Regions from separate parts of the Streptomyces sp. NPDC091292 genome, predicted to be linked through region 1. Evidence: riboswitches for the same ligand, from Rfam matches in the RefSeq annotation. Region 1 holds a riboswitch; each other region holds the start of a gene.

The links. Region 1 has a riboswitch for cyclic di-AMP ahead of ACIQNU_RS30575 (C40 family peptidase). Riboswitches for the same ligand answer to the same signal wherever they lie in the genome.
Region 2: it holds a riboswitch for cyclic di-AMP, as region 1 does, so the genes downstream of both, ACIQNU_RS37360 (NlpC/P60 family protein) here and ACIQNU_RS30575 (C40 family peptidase) in region 1, are expected to answer to the same signal.
Region 3: it holds a riboswitch for cyclic di-AMP, as region 1 does, so the genes downstream of both, ACIQNU_RS35665 (peptidoglycan DD-metalloendopeptidase family protein) here and ACIQNU_RS30575 (C40 family peptidase) in region 1, are expected to answer to the same signal.
Region 4: it holds a riboswitch for cyclic di-AMP, as region 1 does, so the genes downstream of both, ACIQNU_RS31800 (transglycosylase family protein) here and ACIQNU_RS30575 (C40 family peptidase) in region 1, are expected to answer to the same signal.

The regions. Positions count from the first base shown of each region.
Region 1 covers NZ_JBIVUQ010000014.1:71,162-78,368, reverse strand. Annotated here, with positions in the region: gene ACIQNU_RS30585 (ATP-dependent Clp protease proteolytic subunit) at 1-401, shown strand, start outside; gene ACIQNU_RS30580 (hypothetical protein) at 409-723, shown strand; cyclic di-AMP (ydaO/yuaA leader) riboswitch at 1,108-1,281, shown strand; gene ACIQNU_RS30575 (C40 family peptidase) at 1,285-1,758, shown strand; gene ACIQNU_RS30570 (ATP-binding protein) at 1,822-2,259, opposite strand; gene ACIQNU_RS30565 (helix-turn-helix domain-containing protein) at 2,534-3,391, shown strand; gene ACIQNU_RS30560 (DUF397 domain-containing protein) at 3,401-3,634, shown strand; gene ACIQNU_RS30555 (8-amino-7-oxononanoate synthase) at 3,695-4,834, opposite strand; gene bioB (biotin synthase BioB) at 5,223-6,404, shown strand; gene ACIQNU_RS30545 (adenosylmethionine--8-amino-7-oxononanoate transaminase) at 6,397-7,207, shown strand, end outside.
Region 2 covers NZ_JBIVUQ010000023.1:71,687-78,893, forward strand. Annotated here, with positions in the region: gene ACIQNU_RS37355 (hypothetical protein) at 1-538, opposite strand, end outside; gene ACIQNU_RS37360 (NlpC/P60 family protein) at 584-1,762, opposite strand; cyclic di-AMP (ydaO/yuaA leader) riboswitch at 1,769-1,943, opposite strand; gene ACIQNU_RS37365 (ATP-dependent DNA helicase) at 2,181-4,844, shown strand; gene ACIQNU_RS37370 (M23 family metallopeptidase) at 4,927-5,589, opposite strand; gene ACIQNU_RS37375 (pentapeptide repeat-containing protein) at 5,927-6,100, opposite strand; gene ACIQNU_RS37380 (esterase/lipase family protein) at 6,933-7,207, opposite strand, start outside.
Region 3 covers NZ_JBIVUQ010000020.1:73,810-81,016, reverse strand. Annotated here, with positions in the region: gene ACIQNU_RS35685 (helix-turn-helix domain-containing protein) at 1-427, shown strand, start outside; gene ACIQNU_RS35680 (DUF6126 family protein) at 424-618, shown strand; gene ACIQNU_RS35675 (tyrosine-protein phosphatase) at 661-1,458, opposite strand; gene ACIQNU_RS35670 (alpha-galactosidase) at 1,725-3,845, shown strand; cyclic di-AMP (ydaO/yuaA leader) riboswitch at 4,177-4,346, shown strand; gene ACIQNU_RS35665 (peptidoglycan DD-metalloendopeptidase family protein) at 4,351-5,307, shown strand; gene ACIQNU_RS35660 (SGNH/GDSL hydrolase family protein) at 5,507-6,298, shown strand; gene ACIQNU_RS35655 (STM4011 family radical SAM protein) at 6,248-7,207, opposite strand, start outside.
Region 4 covers NZ_JBIVUQ010000015.1:100,349-107,555, reverse strand. Annotated here, with positions in the region: gene eno (phosphopyruvate hydratase) at 1-305, opposite strand, end outside; gene ACIQNU_RS31800 (transglycosylase family protein) at 622-1,338, opposite strand; cyclic di-AMP (ydaO/yuaA leader) riboswitch at 1,343-1,575, opposite strand; gene ACIQNU_RS31795 (transglycosylase family protein) at 1,740-2,735, opposite strand; gene ACIQNU_RS31790 (cytochrome P450) at 2,880-4,139, opposite strand; gene ACIQNU_RS31785 (nucleoside triphosphate pyrophosphohydrolase) at 4,136-5,122, opposite strand; gene ACIQNU_RS31780 (SurA N-terminal domain-containing protein) at 5,362-6,021, opposite strand; gene ACIQNU_RS31775 (protein kinase) at 6,220-7,207, opposite strand, start outside.

The DNA of each region.
Region 1 (7,207 bases):
CGATGACGGCGATCTACGACACGATGCGGTTCGTCGCCTGTGACGTGGAGACGGTGTGTCTCGGGCAGGCCGCGTCGGCGGCGGCCGTGCTGCTGGCCGCCGGCACTCCGGGCAAGCGGTCCGCGCTGCCGGGCTCCCGGGTACTGATCCATCAGCCGTCGCTGCGGGAGCCGATCGAGGGGCAGGCGAGCGATCTGGCGATCCAGGCGGACGAACTGCTGCGCACACGTGACCTGCTGGAGGAGATGCTCGTCCGGCACACCGGCCGGAGCCGGGAGCGGGTCCGCGCCGACATCGAACGGGACACGATCCTCGACGCGCGGGCGGCCGTCGAGTACGGCCTGATCGACCGGGTCGTCCCGAGCCGCAAGTCCTCGCGTACCGCGCCGGACGCGGGGTGACGCGCCGATGCTTCCGCCGGAGCTGCCGCCACTGCCCGCGCTGACCCGCGCCGAGGGCGAGCTGATCGACCGTTATCTGGAGGTCGTCGACCTGCTGGGCCGGATCAATCCGGCGCGGGGCGGCGACACCTATCGGGGGCTGCGTGCCGCGCAGGCGCTCGTCGGCAGGGCGCAGGAGCTGCGGGACGCGCTGGTCCTGATGCACCAGCGGGGCGAGAGCGAGGTGCACGGCGAGACGCTGACCCGGGCGCTGCGCACCCTCGACGGCGAGCGACGCGCGGCGCGGGTGGGGATACCGAGGGTGCCGACGGGACAGGAGTGAACCGCCGCCACTCAAGGAATGAGTCCGCCGCCACGCCGGGAGCGAGTCCGCCGAAGCCGACATGGCGTCCGGAACGCGGCACAAACGGGCCGAAAGAGCTACCGCCGAACGACGTATTAAGTGGTCGTCACGGGGCTCGGCCGAGTTGCGCATCCTGGCCACCTTGACACCCGAAAAATGCGTTCCGCCGCTGGTACGACGTTCGTCGGGTGTCCCGTCGGCTGTTCGAAAAGGGGCCTGTCCACCCGAACGGATCAGCGGTGAGGAGGCTCACAAACCACCGGTAACTCTCGGATTTCCCGACATTCATGCGTGAAGATCCCTTCCGACGACAAGCCCCCGCCACCAGCGGCGGGGCGGTCCGGGCGGACGCCGAGTCCTGCCGCTGTCCGGATGCCAGGTCGACAGAGGTGGATCGGCAGGAGTGGAGGACCCAGGCACGACGGGCCGCCGGAGAGATCCGGACCGGCCCTTGGGGTGAAGCCGCGTCAGCGGCCGGGCATCTTCGCCTGCCCGAACCCGACAGGTCATCCTTCACAGGCGGCTGACGAAGGGTTGCGCATGACTGCGCTCAATCGTGTCCCGTCGCTGCTGACCCGGGCCGGCACCGCTTCGGCCCTGACGCTCGCCGCCGTCGGCGGCAGCATCGTGGTACCCGGTGCCGCGTCCGACGCCGCGGCGGCGGCGATGGGAAACAGGGCACTCAAGGTGGCCGCCTCCAAGAAGGGCGCCCCCTATCTGTACGGGGCGACCGGACCGCGCCGGTTCGACTGCTCCGGGCTGACGCTGTACTCGTTCAAGCGCGCGGGCAAGAAGCTCCCGCGCACTGCCGCGGCGCAGTACAACAAGACGCGCCATGTGTCGGCGGGCGACCGCCGCTCCGGGGACCTGGTGTTCTTCCACTCGGGCCGGAACGTCTACCACGTCGGCATCTACGCCGGGAAGGGACGTATCTGGCACTCGCCCAAGACCGGGGACGTGGTGCGCCTCCAGAAGATCTGGACGAAGAGCGTCTGGTACGGCCGGGTGAACTGACCCGCGCCGCGCGGCGCGCTCCCCCGGTGTCAGCTCCGGCCCGGTGTCGGCTCTGGCTCGGTGTCAGCTCTGGCTCTGGACCGGAACCGTCCACGGCAGGGCGATCCACACCGTCTTGCCGCCCTCGGGTGTGGGGCTGACGGACAGTCGGCCGCCGCACTCCGCGGTGAGACAGCGGATGATCACCATGCCGCGGCCGTTGTCCTGCTGGACGGCGGCGGGCAGCCGCTTGGGGTAGCGCGGGTGGCTGTCGGTGACGCCGATCCGCAACTGTTCGTCGCGTTCGAGCGCGATGTCGACGGTGAAGGTGGGCGACTGGCCCAGGGTGTGCTGGACGGCGTTGGTGGCCAGTTCCGACACGATGAGCCGGACCGTGTCGTGCGCCTCGGCGTCGCCCGGCAGGCCCCATCCGGCGAGGACCTCGCTGACGTACTTGCGTGCCGTGGGGACCGAGGCGGGATCGCTCGGCAGGGTCACGGATGCTTCCTGGTGGTCAGCCATGGCGACGTCGTCCCTTTCCCACCGGGACCGGACTCCGACACGAGGCGGATGGTTCGAGGGCGGTCCCGGACTGGTGCTGCGCGCCAGCCTGCCATCTCCGCGCCGGTCACACGTGGCGATCCACCAGGATGTGCATATATCTGTCGCTCGAAGCGGTGAACTCTGCCACGACCGACCGTATTTGACGGCGCTCCTTCCCCCGTATTTGCCACCGGCCCCCACCCGTCCTCTACCGTCTGGCGGTGAATCCGTCCGCGGCCGGGAGGAGACGGCCATGCACTACGGTCCCGCGGTACGCCGCCGCAAGCTCGGCGCCGAGTTGCGCACGCTGCGCGACGGCGCCGGGCTCACCAGCGGTCAGGCCGCGCGTCTGGTCGGCTGGCACCAGTCCAAGGTGAGCCGGATCGAGACGGCGACCAGCGGTGTGAAGCCGGAGGACGTGCGGCTGCTGCTCGACGCCTACCGGGTCGACGACCCGCGCCGGCGTGAGCTGCTGGTCGCGCTCGCCGGGGACGGCGATGACGGCGGCAGCCGCTGGTGGAACGCCTACCGGGGGCTGCTGCCGCCCGAGTACCGGGACTTCATCTGTCTGGAGGCGCAGGCCAGCCAGATGCGGACGCTGGAGACGTCGGTGGTGCCGGGGCTGCTCCAGATCCGGGACTACGCGCGGGCGGTGACCCGCTCGGCGGTCCAGGGGGTGCCGGAGGACCAGATCGACGCGCTGGTGGACGTACGCCTCGCGCGCCAGGACGTGTTGCGCGCGGATCCGCCGCCGGAGCTGAGCGCGGTGGTCGACGAGGCGGTGCTGCGGCGGCCGGTCGGCGGCGCCCCGGTGATGGAGCGTCAGCTCGCGCATCTGGTCGAGTCGGCGCGGCTGCCCCATGTGCGGCTCCAGGTGATGCCGTTCGCCGCCGGGGAGCACATCGGACTCACCGGCCCGTTCGTCGTCTTCTCCTTTCCGGACATCGCCGATCTGGACGTGATTGTTCTAGACCACTTGACGCATAGCCTCTATCTGGAGCGGGAAGAGGACCTCAAGGCGTACGTCGATGCCTTCACCTCCCTGCAGAGCCACGCCCTTTCCCCAGAGGACTCGTTGGACTTCATCGCCGGAATCCGTCCCGGCGCATAAGGAGGCACCATGTCTGCACTGCCTCGTCCCACCCTGCCCGTTCCGAGGAGCACGTCCCTGCGCGGCGTCCACTGGCGCCGCAGCAGCCGCAGCACGGGAATGAACAACTGCGTGGAGACGGCCGAGCCGCGCGCCGGCCGTGCGGCGGGCCTGCTCGCCGTCCGCGACTCGAAGAACCCGCAGGGACCGGCCCTGCTCTTCACCCCGGCCGCGTGGAGCACCTTCGTCGACACTCTCGGCTAGGGTCCCGGGCCCGGCGTCCAGGGTCCCGGGCCCGGCGTCGAAATCCTCCGCACCCGGCGGCTATCGGGGCGCGGTGTCCACGATCACCCGTACGGCTTCGCCGATCTGTCGGTCGGTCAGGTCCGCGCGGGCGGTCAGCCGCAGCCGCGAGACGCCGTCGGGTACGGACGGCGGCCGGAAACAGCCCACCACCAGGCCCGCTCCACGGCAGTCGGCGGCCCAGCGCACGGCCGACTCGGGCGAGGGCGCCCGTACGGAGACCACGGCGGCGTCCGGCCGTACCGCCTCAAGTCCCGCCGCCGTGAGCCGGGCGTGCAGTCCGGCGGCGACCTCGCGCGCCCGGTCGGCGCGGTGCGGCTCGCGGCGCAGCAGCCGCAGGGCCGCGAGTGCGGCGCCCGTCGCCGACGGGGCGAGCCCGGTGTCGAAGATGAAGGTGCGGGCCGCGTTCACGAGATGGTCGATCACGCGGGCCGGGCCGAGCACCGCGCCGCCCTGGCTGCCGAGCGACTTCGACAGGGTCACGGTGGTGACCACGTCGTCGGCGCCCGCGAGCCCCGCCGCGTGGGGCGCGCCCCGGCCGCCGGTGCCGAGTACGCCGAGTCCATGGGCGTCGTCCAGGAGCAGTCCGGCTCCGGCGCGGCGGCAGACGGCGGCGAGTTCGGTGAGGGGGGCCGCGTCGCCGTCCACGGAGAACACCGCGTCGGACACCACCAGCGCACCGCCCGTCCGGGTGGCGAGGGCCTTGTGCACGGCGTCGGGGTCGGCGTGCGCGACGACCTGCGTGGTGCCGCGCGCGAGTCGGCAGCCGTCGATGAGTGAGGCGTGGTTGCCCGCGTCGGACACGATCAGCGAGCCGTGCGGGGCGAGGGTGGTGACGGCGGCGAGGTTGGCCGCGTATCCGGAGGACAGCACGAGGGCCGCCTCGAAGCCGCAGAACGCGGCGAGTTCGCCTTCGAACTCCGTGTGCAGCGCGGTGGTACCGGTGACCAGGCGTGAGCCGGTCGATCCCGCGCCCCAGCGGTGGACCGCGTCGGCGGCCCCGGCCACCACCTCGGGATGCCGGGTCAGGCCGAGGTAGTCGTTGCTCGCGAGGTCCAGGAGTGGTGAGTCGGCGGGGCGGGAGCGCAGGGTGCGGACGAGTCCGGCCGCGCGGCGCCGGGCGGCCTGTGCGTCGATCCAGTCGAACGGCGTTGCCGCCATGCGCGCCTCCGGCGTGTGCGGATCCGGCCGGTCCGGGGACCGGTGGTCCGGGTTCCGGGCAGGCGGCATCCAGGGGTGGTTTTGTAGGCAGTGCACAGACCCTAGGGCCTGTCGTCAAATTCCCGCCTGCCGTGCGGCGTCTGGCACGCACGCTCGCGGCGTTGCCGAAAGGCCCACGTAGCCCCGCTACGAGGACCTTCCGGCGCCTTGCGATCGCACGCACCAGACGCCGCACGGCCCGCCCTACCGGGCGAACACCGGGAATTTGACGACAGGCCCTAGCGGTCGCGCCGCCCACCCAGGATGTGGCAATACCCACACCTTGACCGGGCAGTGTTGTGCGATGTCTCCCTGGCCGGGAGAGGTGGCGTACGTCAAGATCTGCCCCATGAACCTGTTGAACACGCTGGTGGACAAGGGGCTTCGGCGTGAGCTGCCGACCCGCGACGAGGCGCTGGCCGTGCTGGCCACGTCCGACGACGACGTGCTCGATGTGGTGGCCGCGGCCGGGAAGGTGCGCCGGCACTGGTTCGGGCGGCGGGTGAAACTCAACTATCTGGTCAACCTCAAGTCCGGCCTCTGCCCCGAGGACTGCTCGTACTGCTCCCAGCGCCTCGGTTCCACGGCGGGGATCCTCAAATACACCTGGCTGAAGCCCGACGAGGCGTCGCGGGCCGCGGCGGCGGGGCTCGCGGGCGGTGCGAAGCGGGTCTGTCTGGTGGCGAGCGGGCGGGGCCCCACGGACCGGGACGTGGACCGGGTCTCGGACACCATCAAGGCCATCAAGGACCAGAACGAGGGCGTCGAGGTGTGTGCCTGCCTCGGGCTGCTGTCGGACGGCCAGGCGGACCGGCTGCGGGACGCGGGCGCCGACGCCTACAACCACAACCTCAACACGTCCGAGGGGACGTACGGGGACATCACGACCACGCACACGTACGCCGACCGGGTCGACACGGTCCGCAGGGCGCACGCGGCCGGGCTTTCGGCGTGTTCGGGGCTGATCGCGGGCATGGGCGAGAGCGACGGGGACCTGGTCGACGTCGTGTTCGCGCTGCGGGACCTGGACCCGGACTCGGTGCCGGTGAACTTCCTCATCCCCTTCGAGGGCACCCCGCTCGCCAAGGAGTGGAACCTCACGCCGCAGCGCTGTCTGCGGATCCTGGCGATGGTCCGGTTCGTGTGCCCGGACGCGGAAGTCAGGATCGCGGGCGGCCGTGAGGTCCATCTGCGCACCCTCCAGCCGCTGGCGCTGCACCTCGCCAACTCGATCTTCCTCGGCGACTACCTCACCAGCGAGGGCCAGGCGGGCAAGGCGGACCTGGAGATGATCGCGGACGCCGGTTTCGAGGTGGAGGGCGCGGACACCGTGACGCTGCCGGAGCACCGCACGGCGACGGCCGGCGGCTGCGGCTCCACCGACCAGGCCGACGCGGGCGGCTGCGCAGGTGGTGGCGGTGGCGGTGTCTGCGGTACGGGCGAGTCCGCTCCGGAGGTCCCCGAGGCGCGCACCGACCTCGTCGCGGTACGCCGCCGGGGCGCCGGAACGGATCTCGCGCCCAATGCCTGACGCCCTCCCCACCGATGAACTGCTCGCCCTGGACCGCCGGCACGTCTGGCATCCGTACGGTCCGATGCCCGGCCGGCGGGACCCGCTCGTCGTCGCGTCGGCGAGCGGGGTCCGGCTGCGGCTCGCGGACGGCGGCGAGCTGGTGGACGGCATGTCGTCGTGGTGGTCCGCGATCCACGGCTACCGGCACCCCGTCCTGGACGACGCGGTGCGCGAGCAGCTTGCCCGGATGAGCCATGTGATGTTCGGCGGACTCACGCACGAACCCGCCGTACGCCTCGCGAAGCTCCTTGTCGACATGTCGCCCGAGGGTCTGGAGCATGTCTTCCTCTGCGACTCGGGTTCGGTCTCGGTCGAGGTCGCCGTCAAGATGTGCCTCCAGCACTGGCGTTCGCTCGGCCGCCCCGGGAAGCACCGGCTGCTGACCTGGCGCGGCGGCTACCACGGCGACACCTGGCAGCCGATGTCGGTGTGCGACCCCGAGGGCGGCATGCACGAGCTGTGGTCAGGCGTCCTGCCCCGGCAGGTGTTCGCCGACGCGCCGCCCACGGAGTACGACGAGACGTACGCGGACGGGCTGCGGGAGCTGATCGGGCGGCACGCGGACGAGCTGGCCGCGGTGATCGTGGAGCCGGTGGTGCAGGGCGCGGGCGGGATGCGGTTCCACTCCCCCGCGTATCTGCGGGTGCTGCGCGAGGCGTGCGACGCGCACGGGGTGCTGCTCGTGTTCGACGAGATCGCGACCGGGTTCGGCCGTACGGGTGAGCTGTTCGCGGCGGACCACGCGGGGGTCACGCCGGATG
Region 2 (7,207 bases), on a different contig from region 1:
CCGGCGCCCAGCGCTCCCCGTCCGGCGGCGCCGGCATCCGCGCCGTGAGGACCACCGGCCGGTACACCGCACCGTCCCGCCGCACTTCGCCTCCGGGCGGCCACTCCGGCGGCGCGAGGAGCGTCCGCGCGCCGAAGACGTCGGCCGCCGCGTCGCACAGGTCGGGCGTCGCCTCCACGACCTCGCCCAGGACCGGCGCCCCGTCGCGTCCGGGCCGCCACACCGCCACCCACGACCAGGCGGGCGCGTCGGCGAGCGGGGCGTCCCAGTCGACGGCGGCGACCTCGGCCCAGGTGGCGTAGGTGTGGCCGTGCGTGTAGTCGACGGCGCCGGCTTCCCGTACCGGGTCCGACGCGTCGTCGGGCAGACCCCGGTACGGGAAGAGGGGCCGCTCCATGCCCGATGCCCGGCCGACGCCGAACAGACAGTCCCACGCGTCGTGGTCCCGTCCGAGGGCGAAGGCGGTCAGATCGCGCGCGACCTGCCAGCGCCCGTCCGTCGTACGGGTCTCGATCGCGCCGTCGATGTCGGTCCCCACGTGCCGTGACTCCCGGTGCTGTGACTTTCCGTGCCGGGTCGGTCGTTACGCCGGGCGCACCACGCTGTGGATCGGCATGTAGTAGATCGACTCGACGCGGACGTTCGCGCCCGGCTTCGGCGCGTGGATCATCTTGCCGTCGCCCGTGTAGATACCGACGTGGCTGATGTCGTCGTAGAAGAAGACCAGGTCACCGGGGCGGGCGTCGGCCGTCGACACCGTCGTGCCCACCTTCACCTGGTCCCAGGTGGTGCGCGGCAGCGTCACACCGGCGGCCTTCCACGCGGCCTGCGTGAGCCCCGAGCAGTCGTACGAGCCGGGGCCCGTGGCCCCCCACACATACGGCTTGCCCAACTGCGCCTCGGCGAAGGCGATCACCTTGGCGGTCTGCGTGGACGCACCCGCCGACGTACCGGAGCCGGTGCCGGAGCCTGTGCCGGAATCCGAACCCGTACCGGAACCCGTACCCGATGAGGGGTTCTCCGCCGTGGCCTCCTGCCGCTTCTTCTCCTCCGCCGCCTGCTTCCGCGCCAGCTCCTCCGCCTTGCGGCGCGCCTCCTCCTGCTTCTTCTTCTCGATCGCCGCCAGCCGCTTCTTCTCCTCGGCGGTCAGCTTCGACAGCAGGTCGCGGGCCTCGCCCAGCTTCGTCTGCACATCCTGCTTGCTGGTGCGCAGCGCCGACTGCGAGGCCGTCAGCTTCGTCAGGCTCTTCGCCGCCTGTTCCCGCTTCTTGGCCGTCGCGAGCGCTTGCGTCTGGTAGTCGTCGACGACCTCCTTCTGCCGCTCGGTGAGCCGGGACGACAACTGGCGCTGGTCGAAGTAGTCCTGCGGATTGTCCGCGAGCAGCAGGGTCGCCGTGTCCGAGACCGCGCCCGTGCGGTACTGCGCGGCGGCGAACGAGCCCATGGCCCGCCGCGCCTCGTTCAGTTTCTCGGTGCCGCGCGCCACCTGGTCGAGCAGCCCGTCGACCTTCTTCTTCTGCTGGGCGCTGCGCTCCTTGGCGCCGTTGTACTTCTCGGTGGCCACGCCGGCCTCGTGGTAGAGGTCGTCGACCTTGCGCTGCACCTCTTCGATGCTCGGCTTGTCGTCGGCGGGCGCGGCCTGCGCGCTCTGCGACAGGAGGGCGACGGAGGTCAGGGCCGCCGTCGTGATCCCGAGGGCGGGGGATGTACGGAGCCCGGCGACACGTGTGCCCGGCTGCCGTTCTCTGCGGTGCGACGCCAACGGAGGCGCTCCTTCCGTGGACCGCCTACCGGGTTAGCTGTCGGGTTCGGGCGGGTGGTTCGGAAGGCTGCCCTACGGTTCCGTACGCCTGTCACGGCGACGGCACCGATTCACCCCAGGAACTGAGTGGGTCCCCGGCTCCGGCTGCCTCGCGGCGCACCGGACTCAGCGGAGGCCACCCGTCCCGGCGTCGTTCGCCGGCGGGGGTCGGGAGGCCTGCCGCGCACGCTAGCCAACTCCTGTGAAGCCTGTGAAGGTTGATGTGCGATATGCCCGATACATTTTCGTGACTTTCTCGCCGAGTGAGCGCTGAGTGAGCACTGAGTGAGCGGACCGATTCGCTCCGTTTATGGAATGGGGTACGGGGACCCTGAACCCGGGGCCGGTTGTCGGTGGGGCGGCCTAGACTCGGGAGGCGATGAGCAGCCTCTTTGACGACAGTTTCCTGGCGAACCTCAAGGCGCCCCACGCCGCCCACGAGGAGCACCCGCCCCACCCCGAGGACCCCCAGGATTCCCAGGACCCGGGGGCCCATGAGGACCCCGAGCACCTGGCCCCGGAGGAGATCCCGGACGACCTGTTCGGCGGGAAGTTCGACGCGCCCCCGCCCCGGGACGCGTACTACCGGGACGGCGCCCCCCGTCCCGTACTGGACCCGGCGGCGCTGCTCGACGGGCTGAACGATCACCAGCAGGCCGCCGTCACGCACGCGGGCTCGCCGCTGCTCATCGTGGCCGGCGCCGGCTCCGGCAAGACCCGGGTGCTCACCCACCGCATCGCGTATCTGCTCGCCGCGCGCGGTGTCCACCCGGGCCAGATCCTCGCGATCACCTTCACGAACAAGGCCGCGGGCGAGATGAAGGAGCGCGTCGAGCACCTGGTGGGTCCGCGCGCCCACGCGATGTGGGTGATGACCTTCCACAGCGCGTGCGTGCGGATACTGCGCCGCGAGTCGAAGAAGCTCGGTTTCACGTCGTCGTTCTCGATCTACGACGCGGCGGACTCCAAGCGCCTGATGGCCCTGGTCTGCCGCGATCTCGACCTGGACCCCAAGCGCTATCCGCCCAAGTCGTTCAGCGCCAAGGTCTCCAACCTGAAGAACGAGCTGATCGACGAGGAGGACTTCGCCGCGCAGGCGAGCGACGGTTTCGAGAAGACCCTCGCGCAGGCGTACGCGATGTACCAGTCCCGTCTCCGCGAGGCCAACGCCCTCGACTTCGACGACCTGATCATGACGACGGTCAATCTGCTCCGCGCCTTCCCGGACGTCGCCGAGCACTACCGCCGCCGCTTCCGGCACGTCCTGGTCGACGAGTACCAGGACACGAACCACGCGCAGTACGCACTCGTCCGCGAACTGGTCGGCACCTCCGAGCACCCGGCGGACGTACCGCCGGGCCCCGACGACCTGCCGCCCGCCGAACTGTGCGTCGTCGGTGACGCGGACCAGTCCATCTACGCCTTCCGGGGCGCCACCATCCGCAACATCCTCCAGTTCGAGGAGGACTACCCGGACGCGACCACGATCCTCCTGGAGCAGAACTACCGCTCCACGCAGACGATCCTCAGCGCGGCCAACGCCGTCATCGAGCGCAATGAGAGCCGCCGCCCCAAGAACCTGTGGACCAACGCGGGCGCGGGCGCCCAGATCACCGGCTTCGTCGCCGACACCGAGCACGACGAGGCGCAGTTCGTCGCCGACGAGATCGACCGGCTCACGGACGCGGGCGAGGCGAAGGCGGGCGACGTCGCCGTCTTCTACCGCACCAACGCCCAGTCCCGTGTCTTCGAGGAGATCTTCATCCGCGTCGGCCTCCCGTACAAGGTGGTCGGCGGCGTCCGGTTCTACGAGCGCAAGGAGGTCCGGGACGTCCTCGCGTATCTGCGCGTCCTGGCCAACCCGGAGGACTCCGTACCGCTGCGCCGTATCCTCAACGTCCCCAAGCGCGGCATCGGCGACCGCGCCGAGGCGATGATCGACGCGCTCGCGCAGCGCGAGAAGATCAGCTTCCCGCAGGCGCTGCGCCGCGTGGACGAGGCGTACGGCATGGCGGCCCGCTCCACCAACGCCGTGCAGCGGTTCAACACGCTCATGGAGGACCTGCGCACCATCGTCGAATCGGGCGCCGGGCCGGCGACGGTCCTGGAGGCCGTGCTCGAACGGACCGGGTATCTGGCCGAATTGCAGTCCTCGACCGACCCGCAGGACGAGACCCGCATCGAGAACCTTCAGGAGCTTGCCTCCGTGGCTCTGGAGTTCGAGCAGGAGCGCGGCGGGGGAGCGGGCGGCGCCGAATCTGTGGCGGACGGGGCGGATTCCGTGGCGGATGGGGCCGTGGCGGATGGGGCTGCGGCGGACGCGGCGGATGCGGACGCGGCGGTGGGGGTGGACGCGGCGGCCGGTGCGGCGGCGCCGGGCACGCTCTCCGACTTCCTCGAAAAGGTTGCGCTCGTCGCCGACTCGGACCAGATCCCCGACGAGGAGGACGGCTCCGGCGTCATCACCCTGATGACGCTGCACACCGCCAAGGGCCTCGAATTCCCGGTGGTCTTCCTCACCGGCATGGAGGACGGCGTCTTCCCGCACATGCGCGCCCTCGGCCAGACCAAGGAGCTGGAGGAGGAGCGCCGCCTCGCCTATGTCGGGATCACCCGCGCCCGCGAGCGGCTCTACCTCACCCGTTCCACGCTGCGCAGCGCCTGGGGTCAGCCCTCGTACAACCCGCCGTCCCGGTTCCTCGAAGAGATCCCGGACACCCATCTGCGGTGGAAGCGGAAGGGAGGCTCGGCCGCCCCGATGGCCGCGGCTGCGTCGGGCCCGGCCGCCGGTATCGCGGGCTCGCTCTCCTCGACCCGGTCGCGTACGGCCGCTTCGGGAGCCTCGGGCTTCGCGACGCGCCGCGCGACCGAGAAGCCGGTCGTCGCCCTCGCGGTGGGCGACCGCGTCACGCACGACCAGTTCGGCCTGGGCACGGTGGTCGGCACCAAGGGCACGGGGGCGAACGCCGAGGCGACGATCGACTTCGGGGACACGAAGCCGAAGCGGCTGCTGCTGAGGTACGCACCGGTGGAGAAGCTGTAGACGGACAAGTGGGCGCTTGCCCACTCTCAGCCCGGCCGGCGTTTGAGGCCACGATAAGGCGCGGCCGGGCAGACCTTGAGTCTTAAGTCGGGTCGACCCCGTGGCTGCGCAACCAAGCAAGAGGATCAATCGCGGCGCCGCCGCCGGGCCGGACCTCGAAGTGCAGGTGCGGCCCGGTGGAGTTGCCGGAGTCCCCGGAGTAGGCGATGACATCGCCCGCCTTCACGGTGCCGCTCATGATCTTGTAGCTGGAGAGGTGGCAGTACCACGTCTCGGTGCCGTCGGCGGCGGTCACGATCACCATGTTGCCGTAGGCGCTGTTCAACTGGGTGCGTACGGTGCCGTCGGTCGCCGCCATCACGGGGGTGCCGTAGGAGACGGGGAAGTCGATACCGGTGTGCACGGACATCCAGTTGACGCCCGCCTGCCCGAAGTAGGCGCTCAGTCCGTGCTGTTTGACCGGCAGCATGAACTTGGGCCGCAGCCGCTCCTTGCGCTCGGCCTCCTCCGCCGCCTTCTTGCGGTCGGCCTCCTGCTTGGCCTTGAGGTCGATGCGCTCCTGCGTACGGCTGGCGCGGTCCGCGAAGTCACCGGCGTCCGCCGACAGGTTGGCGAGTTGGGTGTCCAGCTTGTTGTTCGCGACGGACGGCTTCACGGCGGTCGGATCGGGCGCCGCCGTCGTCGTGTCCTTGTCCGCGTCGGGTGACATCCCCACGGACGCGGCGGCGATCCCCGCGACCCCCATCACACACGCGGACGGCACCGCGACGGTGAGCAGCGCGGAGCGCTTGGCGGGGGAGCGGCGGCGGGCGCGGGAGCGGGGGGCGGGGGCGGAGCGGCGCGGTGTGACGACGGGGTCTGCGAGGTCGGCGAGGTCGGTGGAGTCGCCGGCGTCGGTGAGGTCGGCGGGGTCGGCCGAGTAGGCGTGCTCGGCGTCCGGTTCGTCGCCGGGTTCCTCGGCGTAGGGGGCGTGTTCCTCGTACTCGTCGTACGGGGCCGGGGCTTCGTAGGACGCGGGTTCCTCGTAGGGCGCGGGGGTCTCGTACGACGGTGAACTGCCGTCGGAGTTCCACGCGGTGGCGTCATAGGCGCCGGTGTCGAAACTCTGCGTCTCGAAGGTCTGCGTCTCGAAACTCTGCGCTTCGAAGGTCTGCGCCTCGAAGGTCGTGGTCTCGAAGGTCTGGCCCTGGAATGTCTGCGTCTGGAAGGACTGCGTGTCGAAGGCGGGCGCCGCCGTGAACTGCTGCGCGTCCCACTGCCCGGAGACGTCCGACGGCTGACCCTGCGCCGGGATGCCGCCGAGGTGGTGATACCCGGCCGAATCCCAGACGCCGGTGGTGTCATAGACCCCGGTGTCGTACGCGGCGTGGTGCTGGGCGGCGTACGCGTCGTAGTTCAGGGTCTGATGCGTACCGGTGTGCAGGGTCTGGTGCGTACCCGTGCTCATGGTCTGGTGCGTGCCGGTCGCGTACTGAGCCTCCGCGACGGGCCACTGTCCGCTGTCGTACGCCGTGTTCGGCGCCGTACCGCCGCCGGGCAGGTCCCCGAAGAGGGGGTCCGACTCGAAGGTGCCGGGCGCCGTCGCGGTGGCTGTCGCGGCCGTCGTCGTGGTGAACGAGCCGGTGCCGTAGGCGTCATAGCCCTCGTACCCCGTGTAACCGCCGTGCTGCGTGCTGTGGTCGTACTGCGCGTAAGGCGCGGAGGCGGTGTCCGGAGAGGGTGCCGGGGGAGTCGCGATCCCCGACGGGTGAGGGTCGTTCACCAACTTCTCTTTCGCCTCGACAGCAGGAGCTGGGTCTGGGTCCTGACGGCGGCTGCCGCTGAGGTTGCGGTCCCAGGGGGGGGCGGAGCAGTGCGGCGACTGTACCCGGCGGTATGAGGGCGCGACAATCTTCCGCAGGTTTCGTGCTCTCGTGAAACGGGCATTCGGCCGCCTTTCGGCGGACTGTGGGCAGAGCTTTGGCCGTGTGTTCGAGACCCGTTCGAGAGATGTTGGGCGCCGGAGGTTTGTGTTCCGGACCTGTTGGCGGGGTCGGGCGGCGCCGGGCGGTGCCGGGGGGCTCCGGTGGGTGGCTCCGGTGGGTGAGGTCAGGCGACGGTCAGATGGCTCGAACTCTTTACCGGCCCCCGCTTCGTGCGTCCCGCGCGTGTCCCGGCGGCTTCGGACGCCGCTGCGGGGTCGTCCAGCGCCTGGCGGATCGCGGCGGCGACCGCGGGGTGTACCGGGAGGGCGAGATGGCCGATTCCGCTCACCCGGACGTTCTCCGCGATCAGGTCCGGGTGCTCCACGGACGCCGTCTCCAGCGGTTCCATCCAATGGTCGAGGTCGCTCCAGAAGCTGACGAACCTGGTCCGGCAGTCCG
Region 3 (7,207 bases), on a different contig from region 1:
TACGACCGTGTCCGAGCTGCTCGGCGAGACGGTCGCCGACCGGGACGCCGTCGTGCGCGCGCAGTCCATGGAACCGGTCAGGGCCGGCGGCTGGACCTACTGGACGGCGGGCGCCCCCGGCCGTGGAATGCAGGCCCTGCGCGTGCACGTGCCGTACGGGGCGCAGGGCGACATCGTCCGCGTCCACCCCGGCGAGGAATGGCTCCACGTCCTCGAAGGGCGGCTGCGGCTGCGCCTCGGCGACAGCGCCCACGTCCTCGCGCCGGGCGACAGCGCGCACTTCGACTCACTCACCCCGCACCGGATCGCCGCCGCCGACGAGAGCGGCGCCGACCTTCTGTTCGTCCACACCCTGCTGCAGAGCCCGTCCGCCGCGCTGTGCCTCGGCCCGGCGACCGGCCACCCCATCCTGGGAGACCCCCGATGACGGAAGCCCCGCGCTCGCCGGAGCCGACACAGCCCACCGAACCGATCGCGCCCCCGACGCCCAGCCGCCGCGACATGGAGGAGAAGCTTCCGCGCGGCCTGTGGGTGCGGCTGCTCGTCTATGTCGCGGTCGGGCATCTGCTCGCCGCGTTCATCTTCCTGCTCTTCGAGATCGGCGCGCAGAACCAGTAGTCCACCGCGCGGGGCGTGCGGCGTGGGGCGTGGTGCGGGGGCTCAGTCGAGCAGGTGCGCGCGGAGCCGTTCCCGCTGGTCCGGCGACAGTCGCAGGCCCTGCTCCAGATACGCGTCGGTGCCGCCCCAGGTCTCCTCGATGGTGTCGAAGGCCGCCGCCAGATACTCGGCGCGGGCGTCGAAGAGCGGGCTGAGCAGCTCCATGACCTCCGGCGAGTAGGCGTCGGCCGTGTCGCTGCTGCGGTGCACCTTGTAGCGGCGGTGGGCGGCGTTCGACGCCAGGTAGTCCGCCTCGATGGCGTCGCGTTCGACGCCGACGGCGAGGAGCGTCACGGCTATCGACAGACCGGCGCGGTCCTTGCCCGCCGCACAGTGCATCAGCGCGGGCACGCTGTCGTCGGCCATCGCGTGCAGCACGCGCGCGTGCTCGGCGGTGCGCTGCGAGATGATCGCGCGGTACGACTCGATCATCCGGTTCGCCGCGCGCCCCTCCGAGAGCAGCGCCCGCAGCTGGTCGAGATCGCCGTCGCGGACCATCTTCCAGAACTCGGCGCCGTCCGCCGGGTCGGTCAGCGGCAGATTCACGTTGCGCACCCCGGGCAGGTCCACGTCCGGGCCTTCGAGCCGCTGGTCGGCCGCGTTGCGGAAGTCGAAGATCGTGTGCAGGCCCAGCGACGACAGGAACGCGGTGTCCTCGGCGGTCGCGTGCGCGAGGTGCCCGCTGCGGAACAGCCGGCCCTGCCGGACCCGCCGGCCGTCCACGGTCGGCAGCCCGCCCACGTCGCGGAAGTTCCGCACACCGGCCAGCTCGGGCTCTGTCGACGGGACCTGCTGCGTCACGGGGGCTCCTCCCATTCGGCCGCCGACGCCGCTCATCGGCGTGGCGCGCTTTCGACCTTACGACATGGATTCCTGGGGCAATCATCTCCGGGACGACCGCCGCCGGGACACCCCCCGATACGGAGATGAACGTCTCGCCGTGCAGGGTGTTTCCCCAGTCCGGTACAGGGCGTTGCCCCGGACTCGTCGGGGGCGTTGCCCCGGACCCGTACCGCCCTCGATGATGTGCGTACCTGAGCGCGGCTGTTCGGATCTGTGGGGGTTTGATGATCGAGATCGGTGCTGACGGGCGGACCTGGCTCCTTTCCGGGCCGACGAGCAGCTACGCGCTCCGCGTCGCGGACGACGACGCCCTGCTGCATCTCCACTGGGGGCCCAGGATCTCCCTCGCCGACGCCGAGTCCCTGGCCGCCGGGCCGCCACCCGCGCCGCGCCCCTTCCACGCCCCTCTCGACGGGCGCGAGGAGTACCCCGTCGAGGGCGGCCCCCGCTTCGTACGCCCCGCCCTGTCCGTCCGTACCGAACAACCCCACGGCACCGACCAGATCCGCGGCACCGCATGGCGCTACCGGGACGCGTTCGTCGGGGACGACCTGCTGGAGGTGCGGTTCTCCGACGACCTGGTCGGGCTGCTGCTCACGCTCCGGTACGGCATGCGCGGTGATGTCGTCGAACGCTCCGCGACCCTGGCCCACGATGGCCCCGCTGACGCGCCCGCGCTGGAGGTGCTGCGCGCCGACTCCGCGACCTGGACGCTGCCCCGGCGCGACGGCTGGCGGCTCTCGCAGCTGCACGGGCGGTGGGCCGCCGAGACCCGGCTCGCGCGCTCCGAGCTGACGTACGGGGAGCACATCATCGGCAGCAGGCGCGGGCACACCGGGCATCAGCATCTGCCCTGGGTCGCGCTCGACGCCGACGGCGAGGCGACCGAGGAGCGCGGCGAGGTCTACGGCTGCGCCCTCGCGTGGTCCGGGTCCTGGCGGATCGCCGTGCACCGGTTGCCCGACGGCGCCGTCCAGATCACCGGCGGCACCGGACACGACGACGCGGGCCAGGACCTGCTCGCGCCCGGCGCCACGCTCACCACCCCCGTCTTCGCCGGACTGTGGAGCGACGGCGGCTTCGGCGGGGCGAGCCGCGCCTGGCACGCCTACCAGCGCGCGTACGTCGTCCCGGACGCGGACCGCGACCGTCCGGTGCTCTACAACTCCTGGGAGGCCACCGGCTTCGGGATCTCCGAGGAGCAGCAGCGCGCGCTCGCCCGGCGCGCCGCCGACGTGGGCGTGGAGCTGTTCGTGGTGGACGACGGCTGGTTCGGGTCCCGCACCAGCGACCGGGCCGGACTCGGCGACTGGACCCCCAACCCCGACCGCTTCCCGTCCGGTCTGAAGCCGCTCGCCGACGACGTGCACGCGCTGGGCATGCGGTTCGGGATCTGGGTCGAGCCCGAGATGGTCAACCCCGATTCCGACCTGTACCGCGCGCACCCCGACTGGGTGCAGCACTTTCCCGGACGTATCAGGACGGAATTCCGCAATCAGCTCATCCTCAACCTTGCCCGCGAGGACGTCCAGGCATATCTGTGGGAACGGCTCGACACCCTCCTGAACAGCGCCCCGATCGACTATGTGAAGTGGGACTTCAACCGCTGTTTCACCGACGCGGGCTGGCCGGGCGAGCCGTACCCGCAGAAGCTCTGGAACGCCCATGTACGTGCCCTCTACGCCCTGTTGGACCGGCTGCGCGCGGCGCATCCCGGTGTCGCCTTCGAGTCCTGCTCCGGCGGCGGCGCCCGGGTCGACCTCGGGATCATGGCGCGCACCGACCAGGTGTGGACCTCCGACAACACCGACCCGCTGGACCGGCTCGCGATCCAGCACGGTTTCAGCCAGCTCCATCCGGCGCGGGTGATGGCCGCCTGGGTCACGGACAGCCCGAACACGCAGCTCAACGACCGGGTCAGCTCGCTGCGCTTCCGCTTCGTCAGCGCCATGGCCGGGGTGCTCGGCCTCGGCGGCGACCTCACCGAGTGGAGCGCCGATGAGCTGGCCGAGGCGCGGACCTGGGTGGATCTCTACAAGGAGATCAGGCCGGTGGTCCAGCGCGGAGACCTCTACCGGCTGCGCGCACCCGACGGCGCGCCCGGCGGGCCGAGCGCCATCCAGTACGTACTGGGTGACGAGGTCGTCGTACTCGCCTGGCTGCCGGCCCAGCGGTACGGCGAGCCGGCGGCCCCGGTCCGGCTGAGCGGCCTGGACGCATCGGCCGCCTACGAGTGCCGGGAGACCGGGACCGTGCACCGGGGCGCGGTCCTGCTGCACCACGGTCTGCCCACCGGTCTGCGCGGTGATCTGGACGCGACGATCATCCGGCTACGCCGTATCTGACCGAATTGGGCTGTTAGGGCGATTGGTAAGGCTCTGGGCTGCTGGTCCAACTGGCCCTGGAATAAGCGGAATGAGGCGCTGTGCTGTCGGCGTCAGTGAGCAGGATCATATCCGTGACGGTGGGTGGCGATCATGCTCGGGCCATGTTCCGTGCGCACCACGGGAATTGCCGTATTCCGGAAGATCGTTCGTCGACGCAGGGTGACCGGTAATTCCGCCGAGGATCAAGAAGCGGAATGCTTTTGCGAATTCGCTGCTTGTCTGCGGCATTCCTGCTCGCTTAGCGTCCAGCCCCATCCGGACGGACGCCTAATCCTGCCGCCGCCCGGAATCCGCACACCCACCCGAAACCGGCAGGAGCGGGGGATCCACAGGTAGTACGCCGATTCCGGAACCCCCATCGGGAGACCGGAGCGGCTCGGGGTGAAGTCGCGTGCGAACGCGACCGGGCATCTCCAGCCCGAACCCGACAGCTCACCTCGCAGGCGCCGGAGAGGAATTCGTCATGCCCGCGAAGGGTAAGCACCGTCGTCCCAAGGCCCAGCGCCTCACCCGTGGAATCGCGGTCGCCGGCACCGGTGGCGCCGCGCTCGCACTGCCGTTGATCGGCGCCACCGGTGCCCACGCCGCGGCGCCGCAGTCCGCTCCCGTGGCCGCCGAGAAGTCCGCCGCCACCCTCGACCAGGCCGCCGCCCGGAAGGCCGAGGCGGCGCAGTCCGCCGAGACGCCCACGGTCACGACGTACACCGTCAAGCCCGGCGACTACCTCTCGAAGATCGCGCAGGAGCAGAGCGTCAGCGGCGGCTGGCACCAGCTCTACGAGGACAACCGGGAGGCCGTGGGCGAGAACCCGAGCCTGATCCACCCCGGTCTGCAGCTGACCATCGGCGGCACGGCCGCGGACGCTCCGGCGGCCGACCCGTCGTCGGCTTCGTCCTCGGACGACACCGCGGCGCCGTCCACCGACCCGGCACCAGCCGCACCCTCCGCGCCGTCCGACGACACCGCGGCCCCGGCCGACCAGGGCGCGAGCACGTCCACCGACACCGCCGGTTCGGGGTACACGCTGCCCGTCGACGGCGGCGCGGTCGGTACGCCGTACCACCAGTCCGGCAGCATGTGGTCCAGCGGCTACCACACCGGTGTGGACTTCGTCGTCCCGACCGGCACGACCATCAAGTCCGTCGGTCCGGGCACCGTCGTCTCGGCGGGCTGGGGCGGCGCCTACGGCAACCAGGTCGTCGTCCAGCACACCGACGGCCAGTACTCGCAGTACGCCCACCTCTCCCAGCTGTCCGTCTCGGCCGGGCAGACCGTGGCCGGTGGCCAGCAGCTCGGACTCTCGGGCGCGACCGGCAACGTGACCGGACCGCACCTGCACTTCGAGATCCGCACCGGGCCCGACTACGGCTCCGACGTGGACCCGCTGGCCTACCTGCGGTCGCACGGCGTCGGCATCTGAGACGTTCAGGGTCCGCGCCGTAGCCGGACCCGGGAATTCCGGAGATTGAGCGAAGGGGTCGCATCGGCGGATGCGACCCCTTCCGCCTATTCCGGGTTGGCCGAATCTTGACCGGTGGTCTTTCTCACGCGTCGTCAACCCCCGGGATGGCTTTATTACGGTGGCGTAGGTCACTGGCGCGAGGGAAAAATAGGCCGACGTGGCAGCAGAGTCGACATCCTTCATCAGAGACGCAATCAGCTCCTACGCCGCGGTCGGCGACAGCTTCACCGAGGGTGTCGGGGACCCCGGGCCCGACGGCGGCTTCGTCGGGTGGGCCGACCGGCTCGCCGTCCTCCTCGACGACCGACTCCCCGAACACACCTTCCGGTACGCCAATCTCGCCGTCCGCGGAAAGCTCCTCGACCAGATCGTCGCGGACCAGGTTCCGCGCGCCAAGGAGTTGGCACCCGACCTCGTGACCTTCGCCGCGGGCGGCAACGACATCATCCGGCCGGGCACCGACCCCGACGAGGTCGCCGAGCGGTTCGAACGGGCCGTCGCCGACCTCACCGACGCCGTCGGCACCGTCATGGTGACCACCGGCTTCGACACCCGGGACGTGCCGGTGCTCAAGCATCTGCGCGGCAAGATCGCCACGTACAACGGACACGTCCGCGCGGTCGCCGACCGCTACGGCTGTCCCGTGCTCGACCTCTGGTCGCTGCGGACCGTGCAGGACCGGCGGGCCTGGGACGACGACCGGCTGCATCTGTCGCCCGAGGGGCACACCCGGGTCGCGCTGCGCGCCGGGCAGGTCCTCGGCGTCGACATACCCGCCGACCCCGACCAGCCCTGGCCGCCGCTGCCGCCGCGCGGTCCCCTCGAAGTACGGCGCGACGACATCCACTGGGCCCGTGAGTATCTGGTGCCGTGGATCGGGCGGCGGCTGCGGGGCGAGTCATCGGGTGATCACGTGGAGGCCAAGCGTCCGGACCTGCTGCCCCTCTGAACCACCCGCCTCTGAAGCGCCCGCCTCCGAAGCGCCCGCATACGCACCACGCGCGGGGGCGACCGTGTTCGCCGGTATGCGTTCGAGGACGCCGCCGGCGAACACGTCGTACAGCGGCAGCGTCTCCAGATGGACGTACCCGATGTGGCAGTCGCACGCCGTGCGCGGGCACGCGCGCGGACCGAGCGCCGCGCGGTACGAGCCGTCGTACAGGTTCCCCAGCTCGGCCGGGACGAAGTGGCAGCGCCGCACGGTGCCCTCGCCGTCCACGGAGATCACGGACGAGCCGGTGCGGCACGGCAGCCCGGCGCTCCGGTGCGGGTGGCGGCTGTACGGGAACAGCGGATCGATCGCCGTCCACCGGTCGGCCTCCGCGTCGGTGTACGTATGGCCCTCTGCCGCGTTGATCCACAGGTACACGTGCGCGGGCAGCGCCGCCCGCAGCCGCCGGGCGTGCTCCAGGTGCTCGGGAAGGCCGACCACGCCGACACTGAACCGCACACCCCGCTCGGCGAGTTCACCGCACTTCGCGAGGAACCGGTCGTACGGAGTCTGCCCCGGGTGGTATGTGCACCACAGGGCGACCGTGTCCAGGTCGGCCTCCGCCAGCCAGTCCGTACGGCAGCTCAGATTCGTCTGGATCGCCACCCGGTCGATGTGCGGCAGACACGACAGCTCGACCAGGGCGCGCCGGTACCAGGAGCGGACCAGGCCCTCGCCCCAGGGCGTGAACAGTACGGACAGCCGGCCGTCCGTGCGCTGCCCGGCCCACTCCGTGAACCGCGTGAGCGCGGCCCGGTCGGCCCGAAGCTGGTCGGGACTGTCGCGCCGCTTGGCGAACGGGCAGTACGGACAGTCGTAGTCGCAGGACGCCAGCGGGCCCCGGTACAGCACCGTGAGATCCGAGCC
Region 4 (7,207 bases), on a different contig from region 1:
TCCGGCGTGGCGTCCAGGTCGAGCATCGCCTGGTCGATGAGGCGCTGCTCGGTGGCGTCGTACCCGACCAGCTCCGGGCCGATCTGTTCGATGACGGCGAGTACGGCCTTCTCGACGCCCTTGCCGCCGTAGCGGTTGGCGTCTCCGTCGCGAAGCTCCAGGGCCTCGAACGCTCCGGTGGACGCACCGGAGGGGACGGCGGCACGACCCGTGCTGAGGTCGTCGAGGCCGACCTCGACCTCGACCGTGGGGTTGCCTCGGGAGTCCAGGATTTCCCGGGCTACGACGACGTCGATGGACGGCACGAGCATCTCCTTTTATGGGATGTGGCGCGGGTACACGATGTGGTGCGGGTACACGGGGCCGCGTGGCCTCGCGGTCATGAGCCTAACGGGCCCGGGGGCATCGGCCAGTCCGCCGCCCACCCGCTGGACAGAACCGAGAGCAAATTGTTTCTGAACGAAACAAAGCGGGGCGGGAGCGGGGCGGGCACGTGCCGGGCATGGACAGAGCCCCGCCCCGGCGCGTACGGGGGTACACGCGCCGGGACGGGGCGGCCCTGGGGAAGGAGGGCGGTTCGGTGAGGGACCTCGGGATCGGGGCCGCTCGGGTCAGCTCGGGTCAGCTCAGGTGGAGCTGCTGGCCCGGGTAGATGAGATTGGCGTCGTCGATGATGTCGCTGTTCGCCTTGAACAGGGTCATCCACCCGCCCTTGACGCCGTGCGCCTCGGCGATGCCGCTGAGCGTGTCGCCCTTCTTCACCTTGTACTCGCCGTCACCCTTCTTGACCTTCTTGCCGGTCGGGGTCTCGACGGTCTTCGGGGCGGTGCGCTCCTGCGCGCGCGAGGCGCGGTCCTGCGTGCTCTGCTCCTTGGCCGGGGCGCTCTGCTGCTGCGAGGGCTGCGACGGCTGGGCGGGCTGGGCGGGCTGCGTGGAGCCCGAACCGCCGTTGTACGGGGTGTTGGAGAGGCCCACGCCACAGGTCGGCCAGGCACCCTTGCCCTGTCCGGCGAGGACCTTCTCGGCGATCTCGATCTGCTGGGCCTTGGTGGCCTGGTTGGCCTGCGGCGCGTAGGCGGTGCCGCCGTAGCCGGCCCAGGTCGACGCCGAGAACTGGACGCCGCCGTAGTAGCCGTTTCCGGTGTTGATGGCCCAGTTGCCGCCGGACTCGCACTGGGCGACGGCGTCCCACTCGGACGCGGTGGCGGCGGACGCGGTGCCGGACGCCATCAGCGGAGCGGCGACGGCGGCACCGGCCACACCGGCGAGCGTGACGGCACGGGTGGAGCGGTCGAGAGCGGTCGGGCGGCGGTGCTTGCCCTTGCCGGAAAACAGCATGGAGTGATCCCCTCACCGACGCCTGCGAGGTGAGCTGTCGGGTTCGGGCCGTGTGAGTTGCCCGGCCGTGCGCCCCTGGCGCACGACTTCACCCCTAGCCGGTCGGCGGTCGCTGTCACGAAGTCGCGGTGCAGCGTGGTGCTGCTTGGCCCTGCTTGCTGCTGTTGCGACTTCGTGGGCGGCCTCGCCCGGCACTTACCTTGGGTCCCCCGCTCCTGCCTACGGCGCTTGACGCGACGACTGTTCCCGAACGGCCGTCGGCAGGATTCGGCGTGACGGCCATCGGTGCCCGCTGTGGCGAGCGGTCCTGACGGTAGACACGTGAACGGCCTTATTTCAAAGCCGTTCGGGGTGGGTGAGACTCATCTCTCACTCTCGCCAAACCGGACATTAGGCCCGAACTACTGCTGGGTGATGTCCGATTCGGGAAGAAGATCAAGGCTTTGGCCGGGCAGGATCAGGTCCGGATCGGCGCCTACGGTCGCCTTGTTGCCGTCGTAGAGCGCGGTCCATCCGCCCTTGAGGTCATGGCTGTCGGCGATGCCCCAGAGGCTGTCGCCGGGGCGCACGGTGTAGGTGCCGTCGGCCGCGCCGCGCTCGCCGTCGCCGCGTGAGGCGTGCCGGCCCGCGGAGTCGTCGGTGCGGGAATCGGCCGCGTCCCCGGCGCCCTCGTCGGCCGAGTCGCCGCGGTGGCGGCCGGTGGCCGACGAGTCGCCGGAGGAGCCGCTGCCGGAACTGGCCTCGTTTTCATCTGACTTGGCGAGGTCGGTGGTGGAGTCGGCCGACTTGTCCGTCTTGCCGGTGGAGTCCTGATTCTTCCCCTCGGAGGAGGTGGCATCGCCGGCCGGGCTCGACGGATCGGTCGTGGGGGATGAATCGGGCGAGGTGGAGGGAACCGGCTTTTTCGTTGCATCTGACGAGTTGTTCGTCTGCGAGGAGCCGCTCGAACCGGAACTCTTGCCCGGGACCTTCGACGGCGTCCCCGAGGGAGCCGTGCCCGTGTCGACGTCCGCCGACGCGCCGCCCTTCGTGAGCCCGGCGATCGGGGCGCAGCTCACCCAGGCGTCCGGGCCCTGCACCGCGAGGACGCGCTCGGCGACCGCGATCTGCTGGGAGCGGCTGGCCTGGTCCGCGCGGGGCGCGTAGGCGAGACCGCCGAAGTCCTCCCAGGTCTCCTGCGAGAACTGGAGTCCGCCGAAGTACCCGTTGCCGGGGTCGGCGCTCCAGGAGCCGCCGCTCTCGCACTCCGCGAGCCGGTCCCAGGCGGCGCCGTCGGCGGCGGACGCGCCGGTCGCGCCGAGCAGCGGAATGGCGAGGGCGGAGCCTGTCACGCCGGCCGCGACGACCAGGGCGGGTACCTGGCGGGGGCGACGGTGACGACCGTTCCCGGAGAGCATGCGGAGGCCTTTCGTGGGACAACTGGGCCGACTGCGGCGCGTGGGGACCGCCGAGTCGACGTGAACGTAGCCGTATTCGAACAGTGGTCACAAGTCGATGCAGCGCAGATCACGTGAAAGTCACAATGGTGACGGGCCGTCAATTCACCTGCCCTGTGGGGTGAAATGTACGGGCAAGGTGCGCAATCCGCGCATGATGAGCCCGCCGCGCCATCTCAGGTCGGCCGGGTCGGCGGCGAGTTGCAGATCGGGCAGGCGGCGCAGCAGGGTCGCGAGGGCGGTCCGGCCCTCCAGACGGGCCAGCGGGGCGCCGAGGCAGTAGTGGATGCCGTGGCCGTATCCGAGGTGGGGGTTGTCGCGGCGGGACAGGTCGAGGGTGTCGGGGGCGTCGAAGCGGGCGGGGTCGCGGTCGGCCGCCGCGAGGACGACGAGGACGGGGTCGCCGCGCGGAATCTCCTGTCCCCCGATCTCCAGGGGCTGCGTCGCGTACCGCCAGGTGGCCAGCTCCACCGGCCCGTCGTAGCGCAGGAGTTCCTCGATCCCGGTCTCCAGGAGTCCGGTGTCACCGCGTACGAGGCTGTCCTGGAGGAGCGCCCGCTGCACGGGGTTCCGAAGCAGGGCATAAGCCCCATTCCCGATCAAGTTGATGGTCGTCTCGAAACCCGCGAAGAGCAGCACGAAACACATGGCGGCGGCCTCGTCCTCGGTGAGGTGTTCGCCGTGGTCGGAGGCGCGGATGAGGCCGGAGATCAAGTCGTCGTCGCCCTGCTCGCCCAGGTTCTCGCGCTTGCGGTGGATGAGGTCGGCGAGATAGGCGCGGATCTTCTTCACGGACCGGGCGACTCCGCCGCGCGGGCCGCCGCCGTGACGGATCATCATGCCCGCCCAGTCGCGGAAGTCGTCCTGATCCTCGCGGGGGACGCCGAGCAAATCGCAGATGGCGTAAATCGGAAGGGGGAAGGCAAACTCGTGAATGAGGTCCGCACTGCCCCGCTCCGCGAAGCCGTCGATCAGCTGGTCCGTCAGCTCCCGCACCCGGGGCTCGAACTCGGCGACGCGGCGCGGCGTGAACGCCTTCGACACGAGGCGGCGCAGCCGGGTGTGGTCCGGCGGGTCGATGTTCAGCAGATGCGTCATCAGATTGGCGCTGCGCTCACCGGGGATGCCGGTCCTGCTCTTGCCCGGCGCGTCCTCGGCGTGGTGCAGCGGCTTCTTCGACAGCCGCTGGTCGGCGAGCGCCTGCCGGGCGTCGGCGTACCGTGTGACGAGCCACGCGTCGACTCCGCTGGGCAGCCGGGTGCGGTGCACGGGGGCGTGCTCGCGCAGCCAGGCGTACGCCGGGTACGGGTCGGTGGCGAACTCCCAGGTGAAGAGTTCCGGGGCGGCGGGGATGCCTTCGGTCACCGGGCGGTCTCGGTCGCGCGGATCGCGTCGCGGTAGGCGCGGGCTGCGGCCCGCAGCGCGGCCTCCGGGTCGACGCCGGCCGCCTCGGCCCGTACCGCCAGGGCGAGCAGCTCGTACCCGATGCCGTCACCGGACGGCGCGGGCACCTCCAGACCCGCCGTCCGCACCCGCGAGGCGAGCTTCGCGGCGAGCGCGAGACCGGGCTGTCCCAGCGGCACACCGTCGGTCACCGACGCGCGCTGCTTCTCCTCGGCCTTGGTGCGCAGCCAGTGTTCCTTGACGTCCTCGGGGGTCTCGGCGGTGGCGTCGCCGAAGACGTGCGGGTGGCGGTGGATCAGCTTGGCGACGATGCCGGCGGCGACGTCGTCGATGGAGAAGGGGTGGTCGTCCTCGTCCGGGCCGCCCTCCTCGGCGATCCGCGCGTGGAAGACGACTTGGAGCAGGACGTCCCCCAGCTCCTCGCGCAGCTCGTCCCGGTCGCCGTCCTCGATGGCCTCGACGAGTTCGTACGCCTCCTCGATCCCGTACTTCGCCAGGCCCTCGTGCGTCTGCCGTGACGACCAGGGGCACTCGGTGCGGATACGGTCCATGACCTGCACCAGGTCGAGAAGCCGGGCGCCCGGCAGGTCGTACGAGGCGGGCAGCAGCTCCAGATCGGGCAGCGCGCCCCGCCCCGAACCGGCGAGCCGGGCGAGCCCGTCGGTGAGGCGCGACTCACCGTCGGCACCGGAGACCACGACGACGGTACGGGTGCCTGCGGCGGCCTGAACCAGGTCGTCGGCGGACGGCGAGCCCACCTCGACGGTGACACCCGCCTCACGGATGTACGGCAACTGAGGGTGCCCGCCGTCCCGGCACACCACGAGATCGGCACCACGCAACACCTGCCAGGCATCCCAGGACAACAGCCCAGGAGCAACACGATGGCTGGTACTCAACAGAACAACCCGCCCACCGGGCCCAGGGGAACCAATTACCTTCACAGCTCGAACGTACAACCCGAGACGAACGACCACCGCCTGCGGGTGCGGGTGTGGGTGCGCAGCGCGATCCCTCCGGGTTGCATGAAGGGCACCGCCCTTCATCTCATTTCCGCCGCAGCGGCGCTCAGCCACCCCGCGCCTCTCCGGCGGTGCCGAGCCCACCCCCGGGGCCGGGGGCCCGGTGCGGGAGGGGGCCGGGCGCAGCCCGGGGGTGGGGGCCGGTCAGGGCGCCCCCGGCGTCACGCCTCTGTTGGCTGTGATGCCGAGACCTCGTGCAGCCACGGCATCTTCGCGTCCACCCGGGCGCTCTTCTTCACGTCCCATGCCCCGTAGCGCGGGTTCAGGTCGATGGAGAGTTCCTTCGACGCCTTGCCGAGGGCGTTCCAGAACACGGCCTGACCCTCGGTCGTGTTCATGTCGATACCGAGGGCCTGGGCGAGTTTCTGGGCCTCGACCTCGGTACGAAGGTTGGCGTCCAGGCGGGACGGCGGCACGTTGTACTGCTGCAACCAGGCCGCCTGCAAGGCCTTGCTGCCGCCCGCCTGCTTCTCCAGGTTGCCGCGCAGCGCCTGGATCTCCTTGCGGGAGACGCTGACACCGGCGTCCTCGGCGGCCCGGTCCAGCACCTTGTCGAGGACCATCGTGTGCAGCGTGGACCGCGTCAGCCCGCCGGACTTGGCGACCACCTGGTCGTACTGCTCCTGATTCGCCGTGCCGTTCCGCTGTGCGCTGCGCACCTCGTTCACGCGGCTCTCCAGCTGCGCGACCGTGATGCGCTGCCCGCCGACGACGGCCGCCGCGCCCGGATGCGCGTCGCCGCCGCAGGCGGTCAGCAGTGGGGCCCCCGCGAGCAGCGCGACGGCGGAGACGGTGACTGCGGTGCGACGGCGGCGGTGCAAAGGAGCCTCCCGGCGGCGAGATTGTGCGTCGGTGCACAAAGTCTTGCGGTGATCGATGGTAGGCAGTGGCCGCGCTCTCGGCCACTGATTCGGCAGCACAGTTTCGACACTGCCCCCACCAACGACGCGGGACGATTCGGGGCACGCCCGGCACAGACCCACCCAGGCCCCCAAGATCAGGTACGTATCGGCTACGTACTATCCCCGTACCTGCCCCAGCCAGTGCAAAGTCCGCTGGACCTCCGCCGGCAGCGGATGGCTCGGTCCGTGCAGGCGTTCCGCGTCGTGCAGCAGCCGTACCAGCGTGTCGTGGGCGGCGGCCCGGTCGCCGAGCGCGAGCAGCAGGTGGCCGATCCGGCGCCGGATGTCCAGCGGCAGGTCGGGGTCGGCGGCGGTGTACGGATTCTCCGCGTACCGGTTCTCGTAGTACGGCAGCAGCGCCCGGTACTCGTTGAGCGCGGCGGCCGGTTCCCCGAGTTGTTCGAGGCACTGCGCCGCGTCGTACCGGAAGCGGAGCGACTGCGGGTCGGCGTGGCCGGCCTCGGCGGCCCGCTCGTCGGCGAGGCGGCGCAGCTCGGGCAGCGCGCGCCGGTACTGGCCGTCGTCCATCAGCGTCGCCGCGTACTGCTTGCGCAGCGTGCGGACGACCGGCGAGTGCTCGCCGTGCTGCCCGGCGGCGGCCGGGAGGATCGCGCCGAGGATGTCGACGGCCTGCGTGATACGGCCCTCACCCAACAGCCGCTTGACCTCGTCGACGGCGGCGGCGACGTCGGGGCGCCCGGCGGGCGGGGCCACCGGCGCCTCGGGGCGCGGCGCGGGCGTGACCGCGCGGTCGGGCCACGGCGCGTGCGGGCGCAGGAACGGGCGGGTGGGGTCGAGCGGGCCACGGGTCGGCGTGGAGCGCGCGGGCAGCAGCGGCAGCAGCTCCTCGTACACCTCCTGGGCGCTGGCCGGGCGGTGCTGCGGGTCCTTGGCGAGGAGCCGCAGGACGAGCGATTCGAGAGCGTCGGGGACCTCGGGGCGCAACCGGCGCACGGGCAGCGGCGGCTCGTAGAGATGGCGGTGCAGCACGCCGAGCGCGGTGGACCCGGCGAACGGCACGTCTCCGCTGAGCAGTTCGTGCAGCAGCACCCCGAGCGCGTACAGATCGGTGTACGGGCCGACCGCGCCGCCCATGGCCTGCTCG